Regions from separate parts of the Streptomyces sp. Da 82-17 genome, predicted to be linked through region 1. Evidence: riboswitches for the same ligand, from Rfam matches in the RefSeq annotation. Region 1 holds a riboswitch; each other region holds the start of a gene.
The links. A riboswitch is a leader RNA that binds a small molecule or an ion and turns the genes downstream of it on or off. The one in region 1 is predicted to bind cyclic di-AMP.
Positions count from the first base shown of each region.

Region 2: it holds a riboswitch for cyclic di-AMP, as region 1 does, so the genes downstream of both, ACIDOF_RS26215 (transglycosylase family protein) here and ACIDOF_RS31915 (transglycosylase SLT domain-containing protein) in region 1, are expected to answer to the same signal.
Region 3: it holds a riboswitch for cyclic di-AMP, as region 1 does, so the genes downstream of both, ACIDOF_RS26920 (M23 family metallopeptidase) here and ACIDOF_RS31915 (transglycosylase SLT domain-containing protein) in region 1, are expected to answer to the same signal.
Region 4: it holds a riboswitch for cyclic di-AMP, as region 1 does, so the genes downstream of both, ACIDOF_RS13580 (M23 family metallopeptidase) here and ACIDOF_RS31915 (transglycosylase SLT domain-containing protein) in region 1, are expected to answer to the same signal.

Region 1 is NZ_JBJURH010000025.1:39,147-44,380, reverse strand. Features, by position in the region: gene ACIDOF_RS31920 (sugar porter family MFS transporter) at 115-1,506, shown strand; gene ACIDOF_RS31915 (transglycosylase SLT domain-containing protein) at 1,630-2,400, opposite strand; cyclic di-AMP (ydaO/yuaA leader) riboswitch at 2,405-2,569, opposite strand; gene ACIDOF_RS31910 (class I SAM-dependent methyltransferase) at 3,122-3,709, shown strand; gene ACIDOF_RS31905 (hypothetical protein) at 3,756-3,992, opposite strand; gene ACIDOF_RS31900 (MBL fold metallo-hydrolase) at 4,193-5,234, shown strand, end outside.
Region 2 is NZ_JBJURH010000017.1:92,028-97,261, reverse strand. Features, by position in the region: gene ACIDOF_RS26220 (transglycosylase family protein) at 172-1,050, shown strand; cyclic di-AMP (ydaO/yuaA leader) riboswitch at 1,285-1,499, shown strand; gene ACIDOF_RS26215 (transglycosylase family protein) at 1,504-2,202, shown strand; gene eno (phosphopyruvate hydratase) at 2,541-3,821, shown strand; gene ACIDOF_RS26205 (FtsB family cell division protein) at 3,912-4,400, shown strand; gene ACIDOF_RS26200 (DUF501 domain-containing protein) at 4,451-4,999, shown strand; gene ACIDOF_RS26195 (exopolyphosphatase) at 4,996-5,234, shown strand, end outside.
Region 3 is NZ_JBJURH010000018.1:59,030-64,263, reverse strand. Features, by position in the region: gene ACIDOF_RS26930 (M16 family metallopeptidase) at 1-436, shown strand, start outside; gene ACIDOF_RS26925 (M16 family metallopeptidase) at 454-1,821, shown strand; cyclic di-AMP (ydaO/yuaA leader) riboswitch at 2,064-2,226, shown strand; gene ACIDOF_RS26920 (M23 family metallopeptidase) at 2,241-3,035, shown strand; gene ACIDOF_RS26915 (GntR family transcriptional regulator) at 3,254-3,958, shown strand; gene ACIDOF_RS26910 (HPr family phosphocarrier protein) at 4,220-4,501, opposite strand; gene ACIDOF_RS26905 (GNAT family N-acetyltransferase) at 4,812-5,234, shown strand, end outside.
Region 4 is NZ_JBJURH010000006.1:381,414-386,647, reverse strand. Features, by position in the region: gene ACIDOF_RS13590 (PrsW family intramembrane metalloprotease) at 1-105, shown strand, start outside; gene ACIDOF_RS13585 (aldo/keto reductase) at 97-1,041, opposite strand; gene ACIDOF_RS13580 (M23 family metallopeptidase) at 1,265-2,344, opposite strand; cyclic di-AMP (ydaO/yuaA leader) riboswitch at 2,356-2,489, opposite strand; gene ACIDOF_RS13575 (PP2C family protein-serine/threonine phosphatase) at 2,711-3,961, opposite strand; tRNA gene ACIDOF_RS13570 (tRNA-Met) at 4,092-4,165, shown strand; tRNA gene ACIDOF_RS13565 (tRNA-Lys) at 4,348-4,420, opposite strand; gene ACIDOF_RS13560 (DEAD/DEAH box helicase) at 4,551-5,234, opposite strand, start outside.

The DNA.
Region 1 (5,234 bases):
ACGCCAAGCCTCCGTTCACGCAGCGAGATCCCAACTCCCGTACGTACGCGACCGCCTGTCCCGGCTCACCCGCGCCCGTACGCCATCACCTGTCCCACCGTCAGGAGCCGCACCATGCCGCACACCGCCTCTGTCGAAACCAGCACACCGCCGGGCCCGCCGCCCCTGAGTGCCGCCGCGCGCCGTTCCGTGCTCGGGGCGTCCGGGGTCGCCGCGCTCGGCGGGTTCCTCTTCGGGTACGACACCGGGATCATCTCCTCGGCCCTCCTGTTCATCGCGCCGGAGTTCGGGCTCTCCGACGGGATGCAACAGGTCACCGTGGCCTCGCTGTTGCTCGGCGCCATCGTCGGCGTGCTGGGCGCGGGCGCGGTGACGGATGCGGCGGGCCGGCGGCGGACGCTGCTTGTGGGCGCCGCGGTGTTCGCCGTCGGCGCGGTCGCCTCCGCCCTCGCGCCGGGCGTCGAGGTGCTGATCGTGGCCCGGGTGCTGCTCGGCCTGGCGATCGGCACGGCGTCGCTGACGGTGCCCGCGTACATCGCCGAGATCGCCCCGGCCCGCTCCCGCGGCCGGCTGGTGTCGCTCAACCAACTCATGATCACGGTCGGGATCTTCGTCTCGTACCTGGTCGGCTATCTCTTCGACGACGGTGAGGGCTGGCGCTGGATGCTGGGGCTCGGGCTGCTGCCCGCGCTCGCGATGTTCGCCGGCGTGCTGCGCCTCGCGGAGAGCCCGCGCTGGCTCCTCGACCGCGGCCGCCGCGACGAGGCCCGCGCCGCGCTGCTCCGCACCCGTACGCCCGAGGCCGCCGACGCCGAACTCGCCGAGATCGAGGCGCTGTCCGCGGCCGAGACCCGCACCAGCTACCGCGATCTGCTGCGCCCCGCGATGCGTCCCGCCGTAATCCTCGGCGTGGTCGTCGCGGCCACCAACCAGCTGGTCGGCGTCAACGCGGTCATCTACTACGCGCCGACCATGCTCAAGCAGGCCGGTTTCGGCAGCTCCGCCGCGATCCTCTCCTCGCTCGGCATCGGCCTGGTCAACATGTGCCTGACGTTCGTGGCGCTGCTGCTCGTCGACCGGGTCGGCCGCCGCCCGCTGCTGCTCGGCGGCACGTCGGTCGTGGTCCTGGCGCTCGTGCTGCTCGGCGCGCTGTACCTGATGGGCGACGACGGGCGCCCCGTCTCCGGCGGCCTGCTCGTGGCCGGGCTCTGCCTGTACATCGCGGCGTTCGCGCCCAGCCTCGGCCTCGCGATCTGGCTCATCAACAGCGAGATCTTCCCGACGGCGGTACGCGGCAAGGCCAGCTCCTTCGGCAACGTCACCCACTGGGGCCTCGACTTCGCCATCTCCCTCACCGTCCTCACCACCATCAACGCCCTCACGCCCACCGGTCTGTTCTGGATCTACGGTCTCTTCGGCCTGCTCGGCGTGGTCTACCTGCACCGCAAGCTGCCGGAGACGAAGGGCCGCAGCCTGGAGGACATCTCGGCGTCGCTGCGGGGCTGACGCGCCTCGCCATGTCATGCGCGGAGGGGGCGTCACGACGGCGGAGACTTCCGCTGCCGTGACGCCCCCTCCGAGGCGGTCGCCGTGGCCGACGGGACGAACCCGTCCGGCCCGACTGCTCGTTTAGTACGGGCCGTTGACGTTGTCGATCGAGCCGTAGCGGTCCGCCGCGTAGTTGCAGGCGGCGGTGATGTTGGCGACCGGGTCGAAGCTGTCGGTCGACGTGCCGGGCACGTGGTAGGCCTCGAAGGTGGGGGCGATGACCTGCAGCAGACCCTTGGACGGGGTGCCGTTCTGGGCGTTGATGTCCCAGTTGTTCATGGCCAGCGGGTTGCCGGAGGACTCCCGCATGATGTTGCGGTGGATGCCCTCGTACGTGCCGGGGATGCCGTGCTGGGCCATGATGTCGAGCGACTCGCGGATCCAGCCGTCGAGGTCGTTGGTGTACGCCTTCTTCGCCGCGGCGGGCTGCACCTCGGTGGCGCCCTTGCGCTCGGAGCGGTCGGCGCGCTCGGCGGAGGCACGGGAGGCGTCGGCCTTCTCGGCCTTCTTGCCGAGGGTGAGCTTCAGGCCGGGGTGGATGAGGCCCGGGTTGTCGCCGAGGGCGTCGCGGTTGGCCTCGTACAGCTTCTTCCAGCCGCCGCTGAGGGAGTGCTCCCGGGCGATCGCGGAGAGGGAGTCACCCGCGACGACGGTGTACGTCTTCGCGGCGGCCGGCTTCGCGGCCGGGCTCGCCTGAACGGCCTCGGCCTTGGCCGCACCCGCGGGCGCCGCGCTCGCCGCGGTCGCGCCGATCACCGGAAGTACGAGCGCTGCTCCGCCGGTCCCCACGAAGGCGATTCCCCGGTTGAGCGAACGGGACTTGGGGCGGCGGTGCTTTCCCTTTGCAGGCATGACGAATTCCTCTCCGTCGCCTACGAGGTGAGCTGTCGGGTTCGGACGGGAGATGTCCGGTCGCACTGCGCATGCGACTTCACCCCAAGCCGTTCCGGACGTGCCGGACCGGCGACTTACCTGGGTCCCCCGCTCCTGCCGTGCGTAAGTGAGTCGGTGTGAGGTTCTCCGGGCGGCGGCAGGATTCGGCGTTCCGTCCGGATTCACGGTGACGTTAGGCGAGAAAGTCGCGGAGGAACAAGGTCGGAAATTGAACGGGGAATGTACGGAGCGCATTCATGTGTCCTGGAACACGCCGCCCGCCGAGATCGAAAAGGCTCAACTCGCTTTGCGGGAACCGGATGTGCGTTTTCGGCGTCTGTCGGGGGGACGGTTGTTCCGTGTGACCCGTCTCACTGAATTCGATACGGCCGTGAAATGCGGAAGTCGGGCGAATCTGACGGGCAATTCAGGTGCTGTGTCACCAATATGGGCGCTAATTTATGTAAGCCGCCAATGCTGTAATGAGGTGACTTAATCGGGCGAACTCGGACATAGGTGAGCGGGTGGGGGTGAGCGGGATCGGGTGGGGCGACTTGGGGCACCGGGTGGGCGCCGGCGGCGGGTCGCGGCCCCGTGCGGGCGCGCGTAGCTTGACGGCTGTGGGGTCCGGCGACGGAGTGGGCCGCGGGGCTCGGTGGTCGGGGGCTCGTCGGTCGGAGCGCGAGGAGGAGTGAGGGACGTGGACGCGAACGCCTGGGACGAGCGGTACGGCGCGGAGGAACGCGTATGGCCCGCCGAGCCCAACCTGTGGGTCGTCCGTGAGACCTCCGAACTCCCGCCCGGCCGCGCCCTCGACCTCGCCGCCGGGGAGGGGCGCAACGCCCTGTGGCTGGCCCGCCGGGGCTGGAGCGTCGACGCGGTCGACTTCTCACCCGTCGCCGTACGGCGCATGGCCGACCTCGCAGAACGCCAACAGGCCGATGTGCACGCCGAGTTGGCCGACGTGACGCGCTACGCCCCGCAGGAGTCCGCGTACGACCTGGTGCTCCTCTCCTACCTCCAGCTCCCTCGGCAGGATATGGAGGGGGTCCTCGACACCGCCTGCCGTGTCGCCCGGCCCGGAGCGACCCTGCTCCTCGTCGGCCACGACATCAGCAACCTCGACCACGGCATCGGCGGCCCCCAGGACCTGCAGGTCCTCTCCAGTACGGACCAGGTCACCGCGGCCTGGGAGCCGTACGCCGACATCGCCGTCGCCGAGGTCGCCCGCCGCCCCGTGGGGGACGCGGCGGCCCTGGACACGGTGGTACGAGCGGTCCGCCGCTGAGGCGTACTCCGGGTTCTCCGGGTTCTCGGGGTTCTCCGGGGCCTTGTCACAGCCCTGAGGGGTGGGCGGGCAGCCACTCGGCGTGCCGCCCCCGCATCCGGTCCCGCTCGGCCGCATCGGCCTCGTCCTCCGCGTACCGCTTCGAGCCCGGCAGGCTGTGGAAGCGCACCCAGGCGTCCCGGTACGGGCCGCGCAGCTCATGGCCCACAGGCGGGCACAGCGGCCGGTGCCGCGCCCACAGTTCCGTCGACGCCGACGCCTCCTCGCCCCGTACGGCCCCCACGTCTCCGCTCCTCCCTCTGCGCTCTGCGTTCCCGCTGCGCTGTGTTCCCGCTGCTCCCGGCAGTGGCGAGAGTGCCGCACCCCAGGCGGTTGTCGGGTCCGTCACGTGCTCACAGCCCCGGAAATATACCCCCGGGGGTAATGCTGTTAAGGTGAGTGACATACCCCGGGGGGTAATTTTCGTCCGTGAGGAGTTTCCCTGTGTTCTTCGTCGACACCATCGAGCTCGAGGGCCTCGGCAACCGCAGCTACCTGGCCGGCGGCGAGCGCGCGGCAGTGGCCGTGGACCCGCCGCGGGACATCGACCAGGTCCTGGCCGCGGCCGCGCGGCGGGGCGTGCGCATCACCCACGTCGTGGAGACGCACATCCACAACGACTACGTGACCGGCGGCCTGGAGCTCGCCCGCCTCACCGGCGCCGCCTACCTGGTCCCGGCCGGCGCGCACGTCTCCTTCGCCCGGACCCCCGTGGCCGACGGGGACACCGTCGACGTCGACACGGACCTCGCCCTGGCCGCCGTCGCCACCCCCGGCCACACCCCGCACCACACCGCGTACGTGCTCAGCGACGCCGGCCGCCCGGTCGCCGCGTTCACCGGCGGCTCCCTGCTCATCGGCACGGTCGGCCGCCCCGACCTGGTCGAACCCCGCCTGACCGAGCAGCTGGCCCGCGCCCAGCACGCCTCCGCCCACCGGCTCGCCGACGCCCTGCCCGACGACACCGCGGTGCTGCCCACCCACGGCTTCGGCAGCTTCTGCTCCTCCGCGCAGGCCGACGGCGACGCCACGACCATCGGCAAGGAGAAGGCCGCCAACAGCGCCCTGACCGCCGACGTGGACACGTTCGTCGCGGAGCTGCTCGCGGGCCTGGAGGACATACCCGCGTACTACGCCCACATGGGCCCGGACAACGCCAACGGACCCGCCCCGCTCGACCTCACCCCGCCCGCGGTCGCCGACCCGGAGGAGATCGCTGCGCGGCTCGCGGCGGGGGAGTGGGTCGTCGACCTGCGCAACCGCATCGCCTTCGCCGAGGGGCACGTCGCCGGTTCCTTCAACTTCGAGGCCGACGGCAAGCTCGCCACGTACCTGGCCTGGATGATCCCGTGGGGCAAGCCCGTCACGCTGCTCGCCGAGTCGCCCGAGCAACTGGCCGTCGCCCAGCGGGAGTTGGCGCGCGTCGGCATCGACCGCCCGGCCGCGGCCGCGACCGGCGGCCCGGGGCGCTGGCTCCGCGACGGCG
Region 2 (5,234 bases), on a different contig from region 1:
ACAAGCGTTCGACTGTCGCTACGTTTCACCCTCGGCTCGGACGCCACGGCTGTCACACGCCACGGCTGCAGACGCCATGCCTGTCGTCGCGCGAAAGGGAACCGCATGCTCTCCGGGAACGGTCGTCACCGACGCCCCCGCCAGGCCCCGGCCCTCGTGGTCGCGGCCGGAGTGACCGGATCAGCGATCGCCATCCCGCTGCTCGGCGCGACCGGCGCCAGTGCCGCGGACGCCACCGTCGACGCCAACACCTGGGACCGCCTCGCCGACTGCGAGAGCGGCGGCGTGTGGAACGCCGACACCGGCAACGGCTACTACGGCGGCCTCCAGTTGACCCAGGCGGACTGGGAGGCCTTCGGCGGTCTGAAGTACGCCCCGAGCGCCGACCTGGCCAGCCGTGCCCAGCAGGTGGCCGTGGCGGAGAACGTGCTCGCCGAGCGCGGGCCGCTGGCCTGGCCCACCTGCGGCCTGGTCGCCGGCTTCCCGCTCACCGACCCCGCGGACGGCGACCAGTCGGACCAGCCGAGCGAGGAGCCGAGCGAGGAGCCCACCGAGTTCCCGTCGGACGACCCCTCAGCCGAGGACCCGACCCCGCCCGGCGACACCTCCGTCGAGGAGCCCGCGGACACCCCGACCGACTCCCCGACCGACGCCCCGTCAGACGACACAAAGGGCGAAACGGACGGCGAGGCGGACGGCGGGACGGGCGGCGGATCCGACGGCAAGGGCAGCGGCGACAGCGCGGACGAAACGGGCAACTCCGGCCAGAACGGCTCCGGAAAGCATCGCGGCGAACCCGCCCCCGAGTCCCCGGACTCCCCGGAGGAGGGTCGCGACTCCAACTCCTCGGGCCGGCACGCCTCGCGCGGCGACGGCTCCCGCGGCGACGCCGAAGGCGCGTACACGGTCCGCGTCGGCGACAGCCTCTCCGCGATCGCCGACGCCCGTGGCGTCGACGGCGGTTGGCCCGCGCTCTACGCCGCCAACGAGGACGCGATCGGCTCCGACCCGGACCTCATCCTCCCTGGCCAGCGGCTCGACCTCGGCTGACCGGCGGCCGGCCGGTGTGGGTGCGAGCAGGGTGAAACTGGGCGGAATCCGGCGGCAGTTCGCTGCTGAATGTCCGTTATAAAGACACTTCGCCCGGGGTGAGAGATGAGTCTCATCAGCCCTGATCGGCTTGGTATTTCCACCGAGCGCACGGCTACGGTCGTCACCGCTCGCCACTGGCGGGCCCCGATGGCCGTCACGCCGAATCCTGCCGGCGGCCCTTGGGAACAGTCGTCGCGTCAAGCGCCGTAGGCAGGAGCGGGGGACCCAAGGTTTGCGCCGGGCCCGGCCGTTGAGGCTCCACGCGGAGCCCGCAGCGGTGCAGGGAACGGCTTGGGGTGAAGTCGCCGCGTATGTCCCGGATTTCGGGGTGTACGGAACGAGGCGGCCGGGCAACTCACACGGCCCGAACCCGACAGCTCACCTCGCAGGCGTCGGTGAGGGGATTACTCCATGCTGTTCTCCGGCAAGGGCAAGCACCGTCGTCTGACCAAGGCCGAGAAGGCCGGCCGCGCCCTCGCGCTCGCCGGTGTCGCCGGCGCCGCGGTCGCCGCCCCGCTGGCCACCGCGGGCTCCGCCTCCGCCGCCACCGCCTCCGAGTGGGACGCCGTGGCCCAGTGCGAGGCCGGCGGCAACTGGTCCATCAACACCGGCAACGGCTACTACGGCGGCCTGCAGTTCTCGGCCTCCACCTGGAACGCCTACGGCGGCACCAAGTACGCGGCCACCGCCGACCAGGCCACCAAGGCCCAGCAGATAGAGATCGGCGAGAAGGTCCTCGCCGGACAGGGCAAGGGCGCCTGGCCGAACTGCGGCACCGGCCTCTCCAACGCCGCCTACGACGGCGGCGGTTCGGCGCAGCCCGCCGAGCAGGCCCCGCAGCAGCAGGCCGCCCCGCAGCCCGAGCGCAAGGCCGAGCAGCCCGCCTCCCGCTCGCAGGAGCGCGCCCCGCAGAAGACCGTCGAGACCCCGACCGGCAAGAAGGTCAAGAAGGGCGACGGCGAGTACAAGGTGAAGAAGGGCGACACCCTCTCCTCCATCGCCGAGGCGCACGACGTCAAGGGCGGCTGGGCGAAGCTGTTCGACCTGAACAAGGACATCGTCGACGACGCCGACTTCATCTACCCGGGCCAGCAGCTGCACCTGAAGTAAGCGGCCCGCGCGGCGCCCCCCACACTCCCCGCCCCGGCGTGCATTCCCCCGTACGCGCCGGGGCGGGGGCATGCCCGTACCGCGTGCCGTACCGCCTGCACCACCGCGTGCGCTGTTGAGCGGGGTGGCGCACACCCGCGTACCGCTCGGTAGTGTTGTTGCTCTTTTGCCCCGCAATGCGATTCTTCGGGCCTCTTTTCGTCCCAGCGGGCGGGCGGCCGGGTGGCCGAGCCTCAGCGGGCGGTTAGGCTCGTGAGACGCAAGGCAAAGAAGGTCGGCCGCAAGGGCGCGGCCCTCGTGCAAGCACAGCTTGCGTCACATCCCAGAAGGAGATGCTCGTGCCGTCCATCGACGTCGTCGTAGCCCGGGAAATCCTGGACTCCCGAGGCAACCCCACGGTCGAGGTCGAGGTCGGCCTCGACGACGGGAGCACCGGCCGTGCCGCCGTCCCGTCCGGCGCCTCCACCGGTGCCTTCGAGGCCATCGAACTCCGTGACGGTGACCCGAACCGTTACCAGGGCAAGGGTGTCGAGAAGGCCGTCCTCGCGGTCATCGAGCAGATCGGCCCGGAGCTGGTCGGCTACGACGCCACCGAGCAGCGCCTGATCGACCAGGCCATGTTCGACCTGGACGCCACCGACAACAAGGGCTCGCTCGGCGCCAACGCCATCCTGGGCGTCTCCCTCGCCGTCGCCCACGCCGCCTCCGAGGCGAGCGACCTGCCGCTGTTCCGTTACCTCGGCGGCCCGAACGCGCACCTGCTGCCGGTGCCGATGATGAACATCCTGAACGGCGGCTCGCACGCCGACTCCAACGTGGACATCCAGGAGTTCATGATCGCCCCGATCGGCGCGGAGTCCTTCTCCGAGGCGCTGCGCTGGGGCACCGAGGTCTACCACACGCTGAAGAAGGTCCTGAAGAGCAAGGGCCTGGCCACCGGCCTCGGCGACGAGGGCGGCTTCGCCCCGAACCTCGGCTCCAACCGCGAGGCCCTCGACCTCATCCTCGAGGCCATCAAGGAGGCCGGTTACGTTCCCGGCCAGCAGATCGCCCTCGCCCTCGACGTCGCCGCCTCCGAGTTCTACAAGGACGGCAAGTACAACTTCGAGGGCAAGGACCGCTCCGCCGCCGAGATGACGGAGTACTACGAGGAGCTCGTCTCCGCGTACCCGCTCGTCTCCATCGAGGACCCGCTGTTCGAGGACGACTGGGCCGGCTGGAACGTCATCACCGAGAAGCTCGGCTCCAAGGTCCAGCTCGTCGGCGACGACCTGTTCGTCACCAACCCGGAGCGCCTGGCCCGCGGCATCGAGGAGAACTCGGCCAACGCCCTGCTCGTCAAGGTCAACCAGATCGGTTCGCTGACCGAGACCCTGGACGCCGTCGAGCTGGCCCAGCGCAACGGCTTCAAGTGCATGATGTCCCACCGCTCCGGCGAGACCGAGGACGTCACCATCGCCGACCTGGCCGTCGCCACCAACTGCGGCCAGATCAAGACCGGCGCCCCGGCCCGCTCCGAGCGCGTCGCCAAGTACAACCAGCTGCTGCGCATCGAGGAGATCCTCGACGACGCCGCGGTCTACGCCGGCCGCAGCGCCTTCCCGCGCTTCAAGGGCTGAGCCGTAGTCACCAGGTAGTTACGTACGTCCCCGCACCCGGTCCCGTACCGTGTGCGGGGACGTACGTGCGTGTGAACGGGAGGCGGGGACATGGCCGTGAAGGACCGGGACCGGTTCTCCACCGCGACCAGGATCCGGTTGCTCGGCGAGCAGACGGCCGCCCGGGTCTACCGCTCCCAGACCAAACGGCAGGCCCGCCGCTCCCGCCTCACCGGCCGCGCCGCGCTCCTCGCCCTCGTCGTCTGCTCGCTGATCGTGGCGCTCGCGTACCCGATGCGGCAGTGGGTGGCGCAGCGCGCCGACATCGCGGAGCAGGAGCAGAAGCTGGCCGAGGCCCGCGAGCAGACCGAGAAGCTCAAGGACGCCAAGGCCCGCTGGCGCGACCCGGCGTACGTGGAGCGGCAGGCCCGCGAGCGGCTGCACATGGTCCTGCCCGGCGAGACCGGGTACACGGTCGTCGACCCGAGCGGCGGCCGGGTGCGCCCCACCGAACCGGGAGCCGCCGACCGCGCCTGGTACAGCAACCTGTTCGACGGCGTGGACAAGGCGGACCGCCGCGCCGCCGAGAACGACGACTGACCCCTCCTTCCCCCTTCTTCGACCCTCACCGAGAGACACGAGCAACCGGCATGGAAACGCCCCCGCCCTCCACCCCGCGCACCGAGCCGACCGACGCGGACGTCGCGGCCTTCAAGCAGCAGCTCGGCCGGCCCCCGCGCGGCCTGCGGGCCATCGCGCACCGCTGCCCCTGCGGCCAGCCCGACGTGGTGGAGACGGCGCCGCGACTGCCCGACGGCACGCCCTTCCCGACGCTGTACTACCTGACGTGCCCGAAGGCCGCCTCCGCGATCGGCACGCTCGAGGCCAACGGCGTGATGAAGGAGATGACGGAGAGGCTCGCCACGGACCCGGAGCTCGCCGCCGCCTACCGCGCCGCGCACGAGGACTACATCCGCCGCCGCGACGAGATCGAGGAGCTGACCGGCTTCCCGAGCGCCGGCGGCATGCCGGACCGCGTGAAGTGCCTGCACGTCCTGGTCGCCCACTCGCTCGCCGCGGGCCCGGGCGTCAACCCGCTCGGCGACGAGGCCCTCGCGATGCTCCCCGAGTGGTGGCGCAAGGGCGCCTGCGTGACGACCGCCGAGACCGCCGAGTCGCCCGAGGAGCCCGCCCAGTGACCCGTGTCGCCGCCATCGACTGCGGTACGAACTCGATCCGCCTGCTCGTCGCCGACGCCGACCCGAAGACCGGTCAACTCGTCGACCTGGACCGGCGGATGACGATCGTCCGGCTCGGCCAGGGCGTCGACCGCACGGGCCGGCTGGCCCCCGAGGCCCTGGAGCGCACCTTCGCGGCCTGCCGGGAGTACGCGGCGATCATCGAGGAGCACGGCGCCGAGCAGCTCCGCTTCGT
Region 3 (5,234 bases), on a different contig from region 1:
CGGCGCCCCGTCGGTCGGCTGGCTGGACGTCAAGACCTCGCACGAGGCGGTCGTGTCCGACATCGAGGCGGCCGTCGACGAGGAGCTGGCCCGGTTCGCCGAGGAGGGCCCCACGGACGAGGAAATGGAGCGCGCCCAGGCCCAGTTGGAGCGCGAGTGGCTGGACCGCCTCGGCACGGTCGCGGGCCGTGCGGACGAACTCTGCAAGTACGCGGTGCTGTTCGGCGACCCGCAGCTCGCCCTCACCGCCGTCGGCCGCGTCCTGTCGGTCACCGCGGACGAGGTGAAGGAGGTCGCGCAGGCACGGCTGCGGCCCGACAACCGCGCGGTGCTCGTGTACGAGCCGCTCGCCCCGGACCAGGCGCCCGACGCCCCGGGCACCGATGTGAACGACGCCGCCGAGATCGAGGTTCAGGAAGAGGAGGCGGCGAAGTGACCGAGCAGCTCGCCACCATGGAGTTCCACCCGCAGCCGCAGCCGGGCGCCGCCAAGCCCTGGGCGTTCCCCGCCCCGGAGCGCGGCACGCTGTCCAACGGCCTGACGGTGCTGCGCTGCCACCGCCCCGGCCAGCAGATCGTCGCCGTGGACGTCGTCCTCGACGCCCCGCTGGACACCGAGCCCGAGGGCCTCGACGGCGTCTCGACGATCATGGCGCGGGCCTTCACCGAGGGCACCGACAAGCACTCCGCCGAGGAGTTCGCCGCCGAGCTGGAGCGCTGCGGCGCCACGCTCGACGCGCACGCGGACCACCCCGGCCTGCGCATCTCCCTCGAAGTGCCGGTCTCCCGGCTGCCGAAGGGCCTCGCGCTGCTCGCCGACGCGCTGCGCGCCCCCGCCTTCGAGGACAGCGAGATCAAGCGCCTCGTACGCAACCGCCTGGACGAGATCCCGCACGAGACGGCCAACCCGGCGCGGCGCGCGGCCAAGGAGCTGTACAAGCAGCTGTTCCCGGCCGAGGCGCGGATGTCGCGGCCGCGGCAGGGCACCGAGGAGACCGTCGCCCGCATCGACGCGGCCGCGGTCCGCAAGTTCTACGACGCGCACATCCGCCCGGCCACCGCGACCGTCGTCGTCGTCGGTGACCTGGAGGGCGCCGACCTGGACGCGATGCTCGCCGAGACGCTGGGGGAGTGGACGGGGAACACCGCGGAGCAGCGCCCCGCGGCGCCCATCACCGCGGACGACACCGGCCGGGTCTTCATCGTGGACCGTCCCGGCGCCGTGCAGACGCAGCTCCTGATCGGCCGTATCGGCGCGGACCGGCACGACCAGGTGTGGCCGGCGCAGGTGCTCGGCACGTACTGCCTGGGCGGGACTCTGACGTCCCGTCTGGACCGGGTGCTGCGCGAGGAAAAGGGCTACACCTACGGTGTGCGGGCGTTCGCGCAGGTGCTGCGGTCGGCCGCGGACGGCAGCGGTGCGGCGATGCTCGCGATCAGCGGTTCGGTGGACACCCCCAACACCGGCCCGGCACTTGACGACCTGTGGAAGGTGCTGCGGACCCTCGCGGCCGAGGGTCTGACGGACCCGGAGCGGGACGTCGCGGTGCAGAACCTGGTGGGTGTGGCGCCGCTGCGGTACGAGACGGCGGCGGCCGTCGCCGGCACGCTCGCGGACCAGGTCGAGCAGCAGCTGCCGGACGACTTCCAGGCGGAGCTGTACCGCCGTCTCGCCGAGACGGGCACGGTGGAGGCCACCGCGGCCGTCGTCAGCGCGTTCCCCGAGGACCGTCTCGTCACGGTCCTGGTGGGCGACGCCGACCAGATCGCCGAGCCCGTGAAGGCGCTCGGCATCGGTGAAGTGACCGTTGTCACGGGCTAGTCGGGCCGCCGCGGCGACGCGGTGACGGGCTCAGGGGCCCCGGTGGCGCACCCGCGCCACCGGGGCCCCCACCGTTCGAGCACCTCGTCATGCAATGTCCGATTAGGGCTGAAATTTCAGAGTGGTTGGGGATCTGCCCTGTGGCGTGCACTACAAAAGGCGTGATCCGTTTGTTGATTGAAAGATGTCCCGTTTAGCGTCGGTCCGGCTGTTCGCCAGCTATGCGCCGCGCCCGCGGCACCGGACAGTCATCGCCGAGTCCCCGTACGGCGCGAGCCAGGGGAGCCGGGGACCCACACGCAGTCCCTGGGGTGAATCGGACGCCCTCCCGCGCGGAGGGGGCCCGTAGGAGACCTTCCTGCTCCGAACCCGTCAGCTAACCCGGTAGGCGAGAAGGAAGGAAAGGACACCGCCACCCCATGGCCTTCGCCCGTGCCACCGGGAAGCACCGCCGTCCCAGCCGCCTGACCCGCAAGAGCGCCACCATCGCCGGTGTCGCCGCCCTGACCACCTCGGGCGTCGTCGGCGGCCTCTCCGCCCCCGCGATGGCCGCCGAGAGCTCCGCGGCCCTCGACGACACCGGCATCAACCAGGCCGTCTCCGTGGGCGATTCGCTCGCCGAGCAGATAGACGCCCAGGCCGCCGCCCAGGAGAAGGCAGCCGCCAAGGCCGCCGCCAAGAAGAAGGCCGAGGAGCACGCCGAGGCCGCCCGCAAGGCCGAGGCCAAGCGCAAGGCCGCGGAGAAGGCCAAGAAGGAGCGCGAGGCCAAGGAGCGCGCCGCCCGCGAGGCCGAGCGCAAGCGCCTCAACAGCTACACCGCCCCGGTCGCCGGCTCGTACATCTCCACCGGCTACCAGACCGGCGGCGCCCTCTGGTCCTCCGGCAGCCACAGCGGCGTCGACTTCCACGCCGGCTCCGGCACCTCCGTCGTCGCCGTCGGCTCCGGCACCGTCGTCGAGGCCGGCTGGGGCGGGGCGTACGGCAACAACATCGTGATCAAGATGAACGACGGCACGTACACCCAGTACGGCCACCTCTCGTCCATCGGCGTCTCGGTCGGCCAGACCGTCACCCCCGGCCAGCAGATCGGCCTCTCCGGCTCGACCGGCAACTCCACGGGCCCGCACCTGCACTTCGAGGCCCGCACGTCGCCCGAATACGGCTCGGACATCGACCCGGTCGCGTACCTGCGCTCGCACGGCGTGAACGTCTGACGCCACCGCACGCACCCCGCACCGAAGGCCCCGGCATCCGCTGCCGGGGCCTTCGGCGTTCCCGGACATTGCTCCTCGCTCCACCGGCCGATCCGATTCGGCCGGTTTTCGGCCGGGCGCAGGCCAAAAGACTTCCATGAATTCCGGTGAGTCGTCGGAAATTCAGGTGTGCTGGAATAGAGTCGCAGAACGGGTGATTCACAGGTGGAGGTCCGGTCATGCGCATTCCGGCGCACTCGGTATGCACGGCGATTCGCGACGACATCGTCGCGGGAGTCTTCGAACGCGGCGGCCGGCTCACCGAAGAGGTCCTCGCGCGGCGGTACGGCGTCTCCCGCGTCCCGGTCCGCGAGGCGCTGCGCACCCTGGAAGCGGAGGGGTTCGTCAGCACGCGCAGGCACGCGGGCGCGTGCGTCGCCGAGCCCACCGCGCAGGACGCCGCCGACCTGCTCGAGGCCAGACAGCTCCTCGAACCGCTCGGCGCGGCCCGCGCGGCGCAGCGCCGCACCGAGGCCCACCTCAAGGTGCTGCGCGGCCTCGTACGGCTCGGCCAGGAGCGCGCCCGCGCCGGGCACAGCGACGACCTGCGCTCTCTGGACGGCTGGTTCCACGAGACCCTCGCCCAGGCCTCCGGCAGCGCGGGCCTGACCGCCCTGCTCACGCAGCTGCGCCAGAAGATCGCGTGGATGTACGCGGTCGAGCCGCCCGCCAAGCCGACCGAGTCCTGGGCGGAGCACGGCGCGATCGTCGACGCGGTGGCCCGGCGCGACGCGGAACGCGCCCGCGCCCTCACCGCCCAGCACACCGAACGCTCCAAGGCCGCGCACCGGCTGCGTTTCGCGGACGGCGGGGCGCGGGTCGGCAGGGTCGCTGCGGTGAGGACTTCGCAACATTCCGTAAACATGGCGAGCGGCCGGAATTAACGAAAGCCGTATACGAATAGGGTGTACGGGCCGGGAATTGTTGCGCCCCGTTGCGGGCTGCCCATTTCTCTGCGGCCCCGTCTGGTCCGTTTATCTCGTACGGCTGTCGGCAGTGCCTTTTGGTGCGTGCCGCAATACCGGCCGCGAAAAACACGGAAGCCCCGCAGACCTCGTCGGTCTGCGGGGCTTCCGCGGCAGTGGTGCGCCTGAACGGGTCAGGCCGGGGCCGGAGCCCCGTGCGTCCGAGCCGGGCTCGGACGCTCAGACGGTCTCGGGGAGCTCCTCGAGACCCTCGGAGACCAGCTTCGCCAGACGGTCCAGGGCGACGTCCGCACCCTCGGCGTCGGAGGCGAGCACGATCTCCTCGCCGCCCTGCGCGCCCAGGCCGAGCACCGCGAGCATGGAAGCGGCGTTGACCGGGTTCCCGTCGGCCTTGGCGATCGTCACGGGGACGCCGGCGGCCGTGGCCGCGCGGACGAAGATGGAGGCGGGACGGGCGTGGAGGCCCTCGGCCCAGCCGACGTTGACGCGGCGCTCAGCCATGTGATGCTGCCCTTCAGGTGTCGCTCAAGCACTTGTCTAGACCACTGTCTCATACCGCGGCGGATGCTCCGAGAGGCCGTACGTCCTGAACCCCGGCCGCCGTCCGGCCTTCCTACCTTGCATCGCACGGGGCGGCACCGCGACCCGTACTCAGTGGGTGAGACGGGCCCGAGGGCGGGTCGGGAGGCGGCTCCGGGGACGGCTCCAGGAGGGGGGGCGGGCGCGGGTTTTCCACAGGCCCGGGCCGAAGGTCGTACCGGGCTGTCCACAGGCCCTGACCGAAAGGCCGGTTCGCCGTACTCTGGGCCGCATGACGCCGGTCGAGCACGCGGACTCCACGGACGCCGCCTACCCCGCCCACTGGGAGGCGGACGTGGTGCTGCGCGACGGCGGCACGGCACGGATCAGGCCCATCACCACCGAAGACGCCGACCGCCTGGTCAGCTTCTACGAACAAGTCTCGGACGAGTCGAAGTACTACCGCTTCTTCGCTCCGTACCCCCGCCTGTCCGCCAAGGACGTCCACCGCTTCACCCACCACGACTACGTGGACCGGGTCGGCCTCGCCGTCACCATCGGCGGCGAGTTCATCGCGACGGTCCGGTACGACCGGATCGACGCCCAGGGACGTCCCGCGTCGGCCCCCGCGGACGAGGCCGAGGTCGCCTTCCTCGTGCAGGACGCCCACCAGGGCCGCGGCGTCGCCTCCACGCTCCTCGAACACATCGCGGCG
Region 4 (5,234 bases), on a different contig from region 1:
CCGTACGCGCCCCCGCAGGGCCCGCACCTCGCGTACGTGCCGCGGCCCGCGTACGGGCAGCCGCCCGCGCCGTACCCCGCCTACAACCCCTACCGGTCAGGCTGAGGCGGCCGTCAGGTCGGCCAACTCGGCGTCCGTGAGCCGGAGTTCGGCGACCGCGAGCAGCGCGGGCAGCTGCTCGACCGTGCGGGCCGAGGCGATCGGCGCGACCACGGTCGGCTGCGCGGCGAGCCAGGCGAGGGCGACGGTGGCGAGCTCGGCGTCGTGCGCGGCCGCCACCCGGTCCAGGGCGTCCAGCACCCTCACGCCGCGCTCGGTGTCCAGATGCCCGCCCGCACTCTGCGCCCGCACGCTGTCCACCGTCGCACCCGGGCGGTACTTGCCGGTGAGGAAGCCGGAGGCGAGCGCGTAGTAGGGCACGGCGGCGAGGCCGGTCCGCGAGGCGACCTCCTGGAGGCGGCCCTCGTACGTGTCGCGGGAGACCAGGTTGTAGTGCGGCTGCAGCGCGGCGTACCGCGTGAGGCCCTCGCGCTCGGCGAAGTCGAGGGACTCGGTGAGGCGCTCGGGCGAGATGTTGGAGGCGGCGACGGCGCGCACGGTGCCGGCGCGGACCAGCTCGTCGAGGGCGGTGACGATGTCCTCGACGGGGACGCTCGGGTCGTCGAAGTGCGTGTAGTAGAGGTCGATGTAGTCCGTGCCGAGGCGGCGCAGGGAGTCCTCGACGCCCCGCTTGATGGTGCCCGGGGCGAGGCCCTTCACGCCGTCGAGCCCGCCGACCTTGGTCGCGACGACGACGTCCTCGCGATTGCCGCGCGCCGCCAGCCACTTGCCGATGACGGTCTCGGACTCGCCGCCGCTGTTGCCCGGCACCCAGGCCGAGTAGACGTCGGCGGTGTCGATGAAGTTGCCGCCGGCCTCGGTGTAGGCGTCGAGGACCGCGAAGGACTGCTCCTCGTCGGCGCTCCAGCCGAAGACGTTGCCGCCGAGGGCGAGCGGGAAGACCGAGAGACCGGACGGGCCGAGGGTGCGCAAAGAGGTCATGGGGACGTCAACAGCCGCCGTGGACGGGCCTATTCCGGTCCGCGCACCGCTGAGGGGTACGCGCACAGGAAAGAGGGACCCGCCGCACGACGGCTGTGGAGGACATGCCTCACCTCACCGATGCATGCCTCGTACCGGCAGCCCTGACGTCGGGGGGTAAGCCGCCAGGACCACCGGAATCCAGGAACCTCCCGGGGAGCCGTGGCGGCTCGGCCGGTCGAGATCAGATGCTGACGCCCTTGCTGCGCAGCCAGGCGCTCGGGTCGATCAGCTCGCCGCCGGCGGTCTTCACCTCGAAGTGCAGGTGCGGGCCGGTGGAGTTGCCGGTCGAGCCGACGCGTCCGATGACGTCGCCCGTCTTGACCTCCTGGCCGACGCTGACGCTCATCGACGACTGGTGGTTGTACGCCAGCTCGGTGCCGTCGTCGAGCTCGATGACCGTGCGGTAGCCATAACTGCCGGACCAGCCGGCCTCCTTGACTGTGCCGCTGTGGATCGACTTGATCGGCGTGCCCGTGGGGGCGGCGAAGTCCAGGCCCGTGTGGTACCCGGAGGACCACATCGAACCGGCCTGCCCGAACACGGTGCTGATCGTGTACGACGCGAGGGGGGCGGTGAAGCTGCGGGCGAGCTTGGCGAGGCGCTCGGCCTCCGCCTTCCGCTTCGCCTCCTCCTCGGCCTTGCGCTTGGCCTCGGCGGCCTCCCGCTCGGCCTCGGTCTGCTGCTTCTCGGCCTCTTCGGCGGCGGCCTTGGCGGCGGCGTCGGCAGCGGCGGCCTGCTCGGCGGCCGCGGCCTCCTCCTGCTTCGACTCGGCCTGCTGCATGATGCGCGAGCGCAGCGCCTCACCGGCGTCCGCGGAGGCGGCCTGCGGCTCGCCGTCGAGCTGGGCGACGGGGGCGCCGGACGCGGCGGTGGCCTGGGTGACGCCCGAGAAGTCGTCCCCGGCGTCCGCGGAGTCGTCGGAGATCAGGGAGCCGACGCCCGGCAGGGACTCGGCGTCGGGCAGCGATTCGGTGACACCGGAGAGGTCGGGCAGCGAGATCGGTACCGGCGGGCGGTCCTTGGCGGTCGCTATGCCGCCGGCGCCGACCGCGGCGATGACGCCGACGCCGAGCACCGTGGAGCTGCGCGCGAAGCCGCCGCGCTGCTTGCCGACGCGGTGCCGGCCGCGGACCGGGCGAACGGACTCCTCAGTGGGGTTCCACTCTTCCCAGGGCCCTTCGTCGTGTCCGAACGCCGTCTCGCCGTCCGGGAAATACGCGGGCTCATGGCCGGTCGTGCCTCGGCTTGCGGGGGTCGCCACTGGGGCGCACTCCTTTCCTTCCTTCTCGCCTACCGGGTTAGCTGACGGGTTCGGAACAGGAAGGTTTCCTACGGGCGAAGAACGCCCGATTCACCCCAAGTTGGTGGTTCCCCGGCTCCCTTGCGGGATTAAGCGTGTGCGCACGGAGCCGACTCTTGTGACGGCTGGGACGACCGCGCTGCGTTATCGAACGTTAATAGACAGCGGCATCGGATTCCAAGCCGTTCCGACTGATCGTTCATGGCTCTGGCCAAGCCTTTTCGGGACACGAGGGGGCGGAACCGGGCGAGTTGACCACACTTTCTCCACAACTCGCGGCCCTCAAGTTTCTGACGTTGCGTCATTTGTTATGCGGAGGGCGGCGCTTCACTCACAGAGGGTGACAGCGGGCGGCCCCTTCGGCTCGTCCGCCGCGGGCCGCCGCACCGCGAGCAGCGCCATGTCGTCCGTCATGCCGCTCCCGCCGGTGTGCGCCCGCACCTCGTCGGCCACGGCGGCGAGCAGCGCGTCCGGCGCCGCGAACGTCCGGCCGCTGAGCCGGGCCGCCGGATCGTAGAACTCCCCCGCCTCGTCCCGCGCCTCCGAGAGGCCGTCGGTGTAGAAGAGCAGCGTCGCGCCGCCGGGGAAGGCGCACTCGCCCGCCCGGTCCGGCCACATCCCGAGGTCGCCCATGCCGAGCGGAAGCGCCGGCTCCGCCGCCGCGAGCACCGCGAGCCGCCCGCCCGCGTACAGCAACAGGGGTTCCGGATGGCCCCGGTTGATGAACCGGACCACCTCGCGGCCGTGCGGCATCTCCGCGAGCACCGCCGTCGTGAAGCCCTCGAAGGCGTCCAGGCCGGAGCGCCGGACGCCCTCGCGCGCCAGCGCCCGCTCCAGGCGCTGTGCGACCGCCTCCAGGGTCGTCTCCTGCTCGGCCGCCTCCCGGAACGCCCCGATCACCACGGCCACGGCCTCCACAGCCCCGAGCCCCTTGCCGCGCACGTCGCCGACGATCAGCCGTACGCCGTGCGGAGTCTCCTGCACCGCGTACAGGTCGCCGCCGATGAACGCGTCCGCCTGCGCCGCCTCGTAGCACGCGGCCACCTCCAACCCCCCGATCCGAGAAGCCGGTTCGGGCAGGACGGCGCGCTGCGCGGCCTCGGCGATCTCCCGCGCGGAGGCGAGCTTCTCCCCGCGGTGGCGTACGACGACGTTGATGAGGACGGCGAGCGCGGAGACCGTGAGCACGTTGATCAGCTCGGTCAGCTCCTGCGGCCGGCCGACCGTCCCGTAGTACAGCTGCAGCAGCACCACGGACGCGGACGCGGCGACGCCCGTCAGGACCGTGCCCGACAGGCCGAAGAACGGGGCCGCGACGAGCGGCGCGGCGCAGAACAGCGGCGCCGCCGTGAACCTCGGCGGCGTCAACAGCGCGGAGACGAGCCCCACGAGGACGAGCAGCGCGGGCAGCGTACGAATGAACGCGTGCGCGTGCGCGTGCGTGAGAGGCCGTTTCCGCTCCTGCCCCCCAGCCCCGCCGGGCGGTCTGCGGGGCGGTCTGCGGCGCGCACCACCGCCGCCACCGGCCCCCTCCCGGCGCCCGCCTCGCCGCGCTCCGCGCGCTCCTCGCTGCCCCACCGGTCGTCTCCTGCCTGCCGCACCTCCCCAGGCTCGGCGGCGTACGGCGGCCCGGCGACCGCTCGGCGGCCGTACGGGTTAAGGGGTGGCGTTCGGCCTCACCAAAATGGCGTACACTTGTGTTTACCGACGCGGGGTGGAGCAGCTCGGTAGCTCGCTGGGCTCATAACCCAGAGGTCGCAGGTTCAAATCCTGTCCCCGCTACTGAAGCCTCAGGCCCGGCACGTGAAAGCGTGCCGGGCCTGACGCGTTTTCACGGCCCTTCACGGCTGCGGCCCCTGCCCGCCCGCAGCACTCCCCACGAACACGACAGCGCCCGAACCACCGCAGTGGCTCGGGCGCTGCCCGGCAGGTCGGACCGGGTTCCCCCGGGGACCCTCGCGTCGTAGGCCGTGTGGGACTCGAACCCACAACCAATGGATTAAAAGTCCACTGCTCTGCCAATTGAGCTAACGGCCCGCGTCAACGCACCCCCCGAGCATAGCCGCAGGAGCGGACAGAGCCGATCGGGTATCGGTGCGTCGATGCGAAAGCGGGCCCGCTCGGCGAAGCGGACCCGCTGTCACATCAGTCGGTCGTGCCGACCGGATCAGCCGTTGCGCTTCCAGCGCGGCTTGTCGTCGCGGCGCCCGAAGGAGCCGGCGCCGCGGTCGTCACGGCGGTTGAACGGCCGGTCGCTGCCGCCCCGGTGGTCGCGGCGGTCACGGTTGAACGGGCGGTCGTCGCGGTTGAACGGACGGTCGCTGCCGCGGTGGTCGCGGCGGTCGCGGTTGAAGCCGCCGTTGCCGCCCCGGTCGTCCCGGCGGAAGCCGCCCCGCTCGTCGCGGCGGTCACGGTTGAACGGACGGTCGCCGCCACCGCGGTGCTCGCGGCGGTCGCGGTTGAACGGACGGTCGCCGTCCCGGCGTTCACGACGCTCGTACGACGGGCGGTCGTTGTCCCGACGGAAGCCACCGCGGTCACCACGGTCACCACGGTCACCGCGGTCGTCCCGGCGGAAGCCGCCCCGGTCGTCACGGCGCTCGAAGGAACGGCCACCGCGGTCGTCACGGTCCCGGTTGAAGCCGCGGTCACCGCGGTCGTCCCGGCGGAAGCCGCCCCGGTCGTCGCGGCGCTCGTCGCGGCGGTCACGGTTGAACGGGCGGTCGTTGTCCCGGCGGTCGCGGCGCTCGAAGTTGCCGCGGTCGTCCCGGCGTTCACGACGCTCGTACGACGGACGCTCCTCGCGCTGCTCACGCTGCTCCGGCACCTCGACCTCGGCGACGGCGGCCTC